Linked DNA regions of Luteipulveratus mongoliensis. The protein of the gene in region 1 binds, or shares a complex with, the protein of each later gene. Links are inferred from orthologs where the notes say so. Each region holds a gene or a part of one and is shown on either strand. Other genes may lie near its edges.

Region 1 (4,485 bases):
GACGCCACCGGGACAAGCGCAACGGGTGGGTCGAAGCGAGCTGCGTCGGCTGTATGCGACAGCACACCGCCCGTCGACAACTCCGCTACCATCGCCTCTCGGACGTACTGATCGGTCCGTAAAGGTGCGGCATCGTCTAGCTCCGTCATCCGTGTTCCCCTAATGCGCCGTTCCCCACCGCGCCCCCAGGCGCCTCTGCGCTGAGGTTATGTGCAGGTCAAGGTTTGGCAACGGGATTCCACAGAGTTTAAAAATTTCGTAAAGAATGTATCCGCTGTGCAATGCCCCGCATGAGCCGGGCGGCCGCGGGCGAGAGGGGCGGCGAACCTTCTCCGTAGGCCCACCTGTGAGCGGGATCACGTCGCGTCGCGGGCTGCGGCGGAGCGCTGTCAGTGGCCTCTGGCACCATGGAGGTGCGCCCCCGGTCGAATCCTCGACAGGGGTTATTTGCGTTGCGTTCTGTGCTGCCCGAAGGAGCCCCAAGACCCATGGCGAGCCTCACCCCGCTGCTCGACGTCCTGGTCGCCGATCCAGCCGTACGCCGGGTGCTCGACCTGGTTGGGACGGCGTCCGTGGTGGACGTGGCGGCCTCTTCGGGCATCCGCGGCCCTTTGCTCGCGGCGATCACTGACCGAGCCGACCGCCGTACGCCGGTGCTCGCCATCACCGCGACCGGCCGCGAGTCCCAGGACCTCGCCGCGTCGTTGCGGTGCTTCCTGCCCGCCGAGGCCGTCGTGGAGTTCCCCAGCTGGGAGACGCTTCCGCACGAGCGGCTCAGTCCGCGCAGCGACACGGTCGGCCGCCGGCTCGCGGTTCTGCGCCGGCTGGCGCACCCGGATGCCGACGACGCGGCGTACGGCGAGATCCGAGTGGTCGTCGCCTCCGTCCGCGCGCTGATCCAGCCGATCGCCAAGGGTCTGGGTGAGCTCGTGCCGGTGTCGCTCCGCGTGGGTGACGAGCGGCCGCTCGAGGACATCGTGGAGGCGCTGGCCGCCGCGGCCTACACCCGGACCGACATGGTCGAGCGACGCGGTGAATTCGCGGTTCGCGGAGGGATCCTCGACGTCTTCCCTCCCACGGAGGAGCACCCGTTGCGGATCGAGCTCTGGGGCGACACGGTCGAAGAGGTCCGCTGGTTCAAGGTCGCCGACCAGCGGTCGCTCGAGAACGCCGAGCACGGGCTGTGGGCGCCACCGTGCCGTGAGGTGCTGCTCACCGACACCGTGCGCGCACGTGCGGCCGAGCTGGCCGAAGAGCTTCCCGGCGTCGCCGACCTGCTGCACAAGGTTGCCGAGGGCATCGCGGTCGAGGGCATGGAGTCGCTCGGCCCGGCGCTGCTCGACGACGGCATGGAGACCTTGATCGACGCGCTGCCCAAGGGCACGCACGTCGTGCTGAGTGATCCCGAGCGCGTGCGCACGCGAGCCCACGACCTGGTCGCGACGAGCGCCGAGTTCCTCGAGGCGTCCTGGGCCAATGCCGCTGCAGGCAATGCGATTCCGATCGATCTGCAGGGCACGCTGGGCACGGCGTCCTACTGGTCGCTCGCCGACATCCGCGAGCAGAGCATCGAGCTCGGACACCCGTGGTGGTCGCTGTCGTCCTTCGCTTCTGACGAGGACCTCGCCGAGTTCGTGGACGACGAGCTGCCGGGGGAGCGGGTGACGATTCCCACCGACGAGGTGCCGGCGTACCGCTCCAACACTGACGCTGCGGTCGAGGACCTGCAGAAGTGGGTGCACGACGGCGTGTGCGTCCTCGTGGTGACCGAGGGCCATGGTCTGGCGCAGCGCGTCACAGAGGTGCTGCACGAGCACGACGTGTCCGCCCACAGCCTCGATGCCCTCACGCCGGGAGCCGTCGAGATCACGACCGGTTCGCTGGGGCGCGGATTCGCCCTGCCCTCAAGCAATCTCGTGGTTCTCACCGAGTCCGACCTCACCGGCACCGCCGGCCAGGGCAGCACCAAGGACATGCGCAAGATGCCGTCGCGGCGGCGCAAGGTCGTCGACCCGCTGCAGCTGAGGCCCGGCGACTTCGTGGTCCACGAGCAGCACGGCGTCGGCAAGTTCGTGGAGATGATGCAGCGCACGGTCGCGGGTGCGACGCGCGAATACCTCGTGCTCGAGTACGCCCCATCCAAGCGGGGGCAGCCGGGCGACCGCCTGTTCGTGCCGACCGATCAGCTCGACCAGGTGACTCGTTATGTCGGCGGCGAGATGCCGTCCCTCAACAAGATGGGCGGATCCGACTGGCAGACAACGAAGTCCAGGGCGCGCCGTCACGTCCGGCAGATCGCCGGTGAGCTGATCCAGCTCTACTCCGCACGGATGGCCACGCCGGGCCACGCGTTCGCGAAGGACACCCCGTGGCAGCGCGAGCTCGAGGACGCGTTCGCCTACATCGAGACGCCCGACCAGCTCTCCTCCATCGAGGAGGTCAAGGCCGACATGGAGAAGACCGTCCCGATGGACCGGTTGATCTGTGGCGACGTGGGTTACGGCAAGACCGAGATCGCGGTGCGGGCGGCGTTCAAGGCAATCCAGGACGGCAAGCAGGTCGCGGTGCTCGTGCCGACGACGCTGCTCGTCAAGCAGCACCAGCAGACCTTCTCCGAGCGCTACGCCGGGTTCCCCGTGGTCGTACGCTCCCTGTCCCGTTTTCAGAGCGACCGCGAGGCCCGGGAGGTCGTCGAGGGTCTGGCCGACGGCACCGTGGACCTGGTCATCGGCACCCATCGGCTGCTCTCGAAAGAGGTGAAGTTCAAGGACCTCGGCCTCGTCGTGGTGGACGAGGAGCAGCGCTTCGGCGTGGAGCACAAGGAGCAGCTCAAGCAGCTGCGCACCGCGGTCGACGTGCTCGCGATGTCGGCGACCCCGATCCCGCGCACGCTCGAGATGGCGGTCACAGGGATCCGTGAGATGTCTACTCTCGCAACGCCTCCCGAGGAGCGGCACCCGGTCCTGACGTTCGTCGGTGGCTACGAGGAGAAGCAGATCACGGCCGCGATCAGACGCGAGCTGATGCGCGACGGGCAGGTCTTCTTCATCCACAACAAGGTCCAGAGCATCGAGAAGACGGCCACTCGGCTGCGCGAGCTCGTGCCCGAGGCGCGCATTGTGACGGCCCACGGCAAGATGAGCGAGACGCGCCTCGAGGACGTCGTCGTCGACTTCTGGGAGCGGCGGGCGGATGTGCTCGTCTGCACCACGATCGTGGAGACCGGGCTCGACATCGCCAACGCCAACACCCTGATCGTCGAGCGCTCCGACGTGCTCGGCCTCTCTCAGCTGCACCAGCTGCGTGGCCGAGTCGGCCGTGGCCGGGAGCGCGCGTACGCCTACTTCCTCTTCCCGCCCGAGAAGCCGCTCACCGAGACCGCGCACGACCGGCTCGAGACCATCGCCAGCAACACCGACCTCGGTGCCGGCATGCAGATCGCGATGAAGGACCTCGAGATCCGAGGAGCCGGCAACATGCTCGGCGGTGAGCAGTCCGGCCACATCGCGGGCGTCGGTTTCGACCTCTACGTCCGGATGGTCGGCGAGGCCGTCGCTGACTTCCGGGGCGATGAGTCCGTCGACCAGATGGCCAAAGAGGTCAAGATCGAGCTGCCGGTCGACGCCCACCTGCCCCACGACTACGTGCCGGGGGAGCGGCTGCGGCTGGAGGCGTACAAAAAGCTGGCGACCGTGCAGGACGAGGCCGGGCTGCAGGAGATCATCGACGAGCTCATCGACCGCTACGGGCAGCCGCCGGAGCCGGTGCTGCACCTCATCGAGGTGGCTCGGCTGCGGACCATCGCCCGTCAGGCGGGGGTCTCCGACATCGCGGTGCAGGGCAAGTTCGTCCGGTTCGGTCCGGTCGACCTGCGCGAGAGTCAGACCATGCGGATCCAGCGGATCTACAAGGGCACGCTGGTCAAGGACAACCTGCATCAGGTCCTTGTGCCGGTCCCGATGACGGCACCGGTCGGCGGCAAACCGCTGCGCAACACCGACGTGCTGCAGTGGGCCGGCCAGCTGGTGCGCGCCGTCCTCCTGGACGACGTCGCCTCCGCCGCAGCCGCCGCCACATCCTGACGATCGGGCGGTCATTTCGTGCCCTGTAGGGCACGAAATGACCGGTTGATCCGCTCGATCGATCGGCCGGATCGATCTCGCCAGGTGCGCGGTGGCATCATGTCTCGCGCAGGCTCAAAGGGAGAGGACCCCACGTGTTGCCCACCACTCGGCGTACGCCGCGTCTGGCCGGTCTCGCACTCGTCGCTGTCACCGCTATGGCCGTGACCGGTTGCGGGGTGCTTGAGGACGGCAGTACGGCTGCGACCTACAACGGCAACCGGGTCACCACCGACCAGGTCCAGGACGCCGTCAAGGACATCGCCAAGGCCGAGCCGAATGCGAACTTCGACGCGCAGACCGCCGCGATCTTCCTCGCGCTGCGACCGCGGCTCAACCAGATGGCGACGTCGTACGGCGTGGG
Region 2 (3,963 bases), 1.2 Mb from region 1 along the record:
GACCTTCACGCGGCCGGTCTCGGTCTCATGAATCGTCTCGAGGATGCATGAGCGGCCGCGGTATCGGCGGGTGCTGCGGGCCTCTCCGACCGGACCGAGGAGCCATCGTCCATGATCCGGTGTGCCCAGCAGAGCACTGAAGCACGCGGGGGAGTCGAAGCGCGGGATGCACAGCCAGTCAAGGGAGCCCGCCCGGCTCACCAGGGCCGCCGTCTCCGTGTCGCCGATGACGGCGTACTCCTCGATCGGGACCCGCGTGCGCGTGGTCTTTCCCGCGTTGTACGTCGCCTCCCGCGCACCCATGGACCGAGACTAGGCCGCGGCCAGGCTCTGGCGTGAGACCCCGGGTCGGACGGGCTTGTCGGACCCCGCGCCTAGCATGGTCCCGTGGCATCTCCCTCGACATCCGGCGCCGTCTCGGTGCCCTCTGCTGGCACTGGTTCCGCGCGCGACCATCTGAGGGTTCGGGGCGCGCGCGAGCACAACCTCAAGAACGTCTCGATCGATCTCCCTCGGGACAGTCTGGTCGTCTTCACCGGGCTGTCCGGATCAGGCAAGTCGTCCTTGGCGTTCGACACGATCTTTGCCGAGGGCCAACGCCGCTATGTCGAGTCCCTGTCGGCGTACGCCCGGCAGTTCCTGGGCCAGATGGACAAGCCGGACGTCGACTTCATCGAGGGTCTGTCACCTGCTGTCTCGATCGACCAGAAGTCGACCAACCGCAATCCCCGGTCGACAGTGGGGACGATCACCGAGGTGTACGACTACCTCCGCCTGCTCTTCGCGCGTGCGGGTCGACCACACTGCCCGGTCTGTGGCGAGCCGGTCGGTCGGCAGACGCCTCAGCAGATCGTCGACCAGCTGCTCGAGCTGCCGGACCGCACCCGTTTCCAGGTCCTGGCGCCGGTGGTCCGTGCCCGCAAGGGGGAGTACGTCGAGCTGTTCGCTGAGCTGCAGACCAAGGGCTTCTCGAGGGCACGGGTCGACGGTGAGGTCATCTCGCTGGCCGAGCCGCCCAAGCTGGAGAAGCAGAAGAAGCACTCGATCGACGTCGTGGTGGACCGGCTGGTCGCCAAGGGCGCCGGCGACGCCAACGGCAAGCAGCGGCTCACGGACTCGGTCGAGACGGCGCTCGGCCTGGCTTCCGGGGTGCTCGTCGTCGAGATGGTCGATCTCGAGGTCGACGACCCGCAGCGCGAGCGTCGCTTCTCCGAGAAGATGGCCTGCCCCAACGAGCACCCGTTGAGCATGGACGAGATCGAGCCGCGCTCGTTCTCGTTCAACTCCCCGTTCGGCGCCTGCACGGCGTGCACCGGCATCGGCACCGAGCTGGAGGTCGACCCCGAGCTCGTCGTGCCCGACGAGGACAAGTCGATCTCCGAGGGCGCGATCCTGCCGTGGGCCCAGGGCCAAGGCACCAACGACTACTTCATGCGGGTCATCGGTGCGCTGGCGGAGGACCTGAAGTTCACCCTCGACCAGCCGTGGCACTCCCTGCCGGACCGGGCCAAGCAGGCGCTGCTGCACGGCCAGAACCACCAGGTGCACGTCCGCTACAAGAGTCGCTACGGACGGGAGCGCAGCTACTCCACCGGGTTCGAGGGTGTCATCACGTTCGTGAAGCGCCGTCATGCCGAGACGGAGTCGGACTGGAGCCGCGACCGCTACGAGGGCTACATGCGCGAGGTGCCGTGCCCGGTGTGTCAGGGCGCTCGGCTCAAGCCCGAGTCCCTGGCCGTCACGATCGGTGGTCAGTCGATCGCCCAGGTCTGTGCGCTGCCGATCTCCGAGGCCGCGAAGTTCTTGCCGTCGGTCACGTTCACCGCGCGTGAGCACCAGATCGCCGAGCGCGTGATCAAGGAGATCGACGCACGGCTGGGCTTCCTGCTCGATGTCGGACTCGACTACCTCTCGCTCGACCGCCCGGCCGGCACCTTGTCGGGCGGTGAGGCGCAGCGCATCCGGCTGGCGACCCAGATCGGGTCCGGGCTGGTGGGCGTGCTCTACGTGCTGGACGAGCCGTCGATCGGTCTGCACCAGCGGGACAACCACCGGCTCATCGAGACCCTGACGCGGCTGCGCGACCTCGGCAACACGCTGATCGTCGTCGAGCACGACGAGGACACCATCGCGACGGCGGACTGGATCGTCGACATCGGTCCAGGTGCGGGCGAGCACGGCGGTGAGGTCGTGCACTGCGGATCCGTCAAGGACCTGCTGGACCACCCGGACTCCATCACCGGTGCCTATCTGTCCGGTCGCCTGGAGATCGAGACGCCCGCCGTACGCCGACCGCAGGACGGCCGCACCGTGACTGTGCGGGGCGCTCGGGAGCACAATCTCAAGAGTGTCGATGTCAGCTTCCCGCTCGCCAATCTCGTTGCGGTGACAGGGGTTTCGGGCTCGGGCAAGTCGACGCTCGTCAACGACATCCTCTACAGCGTGCTCGCCAACCAGCTCAACGGCGCACGCCACGTGCCCGGCCGGCACCGCACGGTCGAGGGCCTGGACGAGCTGGACAAGGTCGTCCATGTGGACCAGGGCCCGATCGGGCGGACACCGCGCAGCAACGCCGCGACCTACACCGGAGTGTTCGACCACGTCCGTCGGCTGTTCGCCGAGACGACAGAGGCCAAGGTGCGTGGCTATCAGCCGGGGCGCTTCTCGTTCAACGTCAAGGGCGGACGCTGCGAGGCGTGCAGCGGCGACGGCACCATCAAGATCGAGATGAACTTCCTGCCCGACGTCTACGTGCCGTGCGAGGTGTGTCACGGGGCTCGCTACAACCGCGAGACCCTCGAGGTGCACTTCAAGGGCAAGACCATCGCTGACGTCCTTGACATGCCCATCGAGGAGGCCGCCGACTTCTTTGCCGCCGTCCCGGCGATCTCCCGACACATGCGCACGCTCAACGACGTGGGTCTGGGCTACGTGCGGCTGGGCCAGCCGGCGCCGACCTTGTCCGGTGGTGAGGCCCAGCGCGTCAAGCTCGCTGCCGAGCTGCAGAAGCGGTCGACCGGTCGCACGATCTACGTCCTGGACGAGCCGACGACCGGTCTGCACTTCGATGACATCCGCAAGCTGCTCGGCGTCCTGCAGGGTCTGGTCGACAAGGGCAACACGGTCATCGTCATCGAGCACAACCTCGACGTGATCAAGAGTGCGGACTGGATCATCGACATGGGTCCCGAGGGCGGCAACGGCGGCGGCAGCGTGGTGGCCGAGGGCAGTCCTGAAGACATTGCGGCCGTCGAGGCCAGCCACACCGGCCGGTTCCTGGCCCCGGTCCTGGCGAAGGCCGCCGGTTCCGTCCGGCCCTCGACGGGCCGGCGTGCGCCGGCCGCTGCCACCCGGACCTCGTCCAAGGCCACGGCGAGCAAGTCGTTGCCGACCACGACAAAGAAGGCCGTCACCAAGAAGACCGCGGCTGCCAAGAAGTCGGCGCCGCGCAAGAAGGCCGCCTCGGCCAAGGGCACGACAAGGGCCAAGCGTTCCTCTGAAAGTTCGACGCATTCGAGCTGAACCATTGGCCTGCTCCCGACGTAAGCGCTCATAGACGCTCGTCAGCGGAACCGGGCTTGTTCTCCCGTACGTTGGTCGAGCGCGGCCATTGATCGTTCAAGCACTGGGAGATGGATATGACCGAGCAGACTGAGATCACGCAGGCCCTTCCAGGACGACGCCATGTCGTGCGCGGAGTCGGGGCAGCCGGTGTAGCGCTGGCCGCGGCCGGCGGACTCGCGGCGTGCGGTGACGACAGCTCGGACAGCGGCAGCACCGGTGGCGGTGGCTCCGCACCGGCCGGTTCTGGGGCGGGCTCCTCGGCGACGAGCTCGGCCGGCGCGGCAGACGGTGTCTCGGTGCCGACCTCGAAGGTGCCCGTCGGCGGCGGCTTCATCGACGCGAAGGCCAAGGTTGTCGTGACCCAGCCCGAGCAGGGGACCTACAAGGCGTTCAGCGCGG

Evidence for each region.
Region 2: the proteins of mfd (region 1) and uvrA are in contact, whole or in part, in a crystal structure (PDB 4DFC), measured with the Escherichia coli proteins. The link is inferred for Luteipulveratus mongoliensis from one-to-one orthologs.

Annotation. Positions count from the first base shown.
Region 1 is NZ_CP011112.1:1,836,562-1,841,046, forward strand. What follows is about bases 100-4,282. They hold mfd (transcription-repair coupling factor), read left to right. Parts: upstream 100-488; coding sequence 489-4,082; downstream 4,083-4,282. Other genes in these bases: VV02_RS08780 (hypothetical protein), read left to right, coding at 4,217-4,282. Outside these bases: VV02_RS08770 (sugar transferase), read right to left, coding at 1-8; more of VV02_RS08780, read left to right, coding at 4,283-4,485. UniProt on the Escherichia coli protein: Couples transcription and DNA repair by recognizing RNA polymerase (RNAP) stalled at DNA lesions. Mediates ATP-dependent release of RNAP and its truncated transcript from the DNA, and recruitment of nucleotide excision repair machinery to the damaged site.
Region 2 is NZ_CP011112.1:3,037,964-3,041,926, forward strand. The notes cover bases 62-3,722. They hold uvrA (excinuclease ABC subunit UvrA), read left to right. Parts: upstream 62-420; coding sequence 421-3,522; downstream 3,523-3,722. Other genes in these bases: VV02_RS14430 (glycoside hydrolase family 15 protein), read right to left, coding at 62-303; VV02_RS14440 (Rieske (2Fe-2S) protein), read left to right, coding at 3,639-3,722. Outside these bases: more of VV02_RS14430, read right to left, coding at 1-61; more of VV02_RS14440, read left to right, coding at 3,723-3,963. UniProt on the Escherichia coli protein: The UvrABC repair system catalyzes the recognition and processing of DNA lesions. UvrA is an ATPase and a DNA-binding protein. A damage recognition complex composed of 2 UvrA and 2 UvrB subunits scans DNA for abnormalities.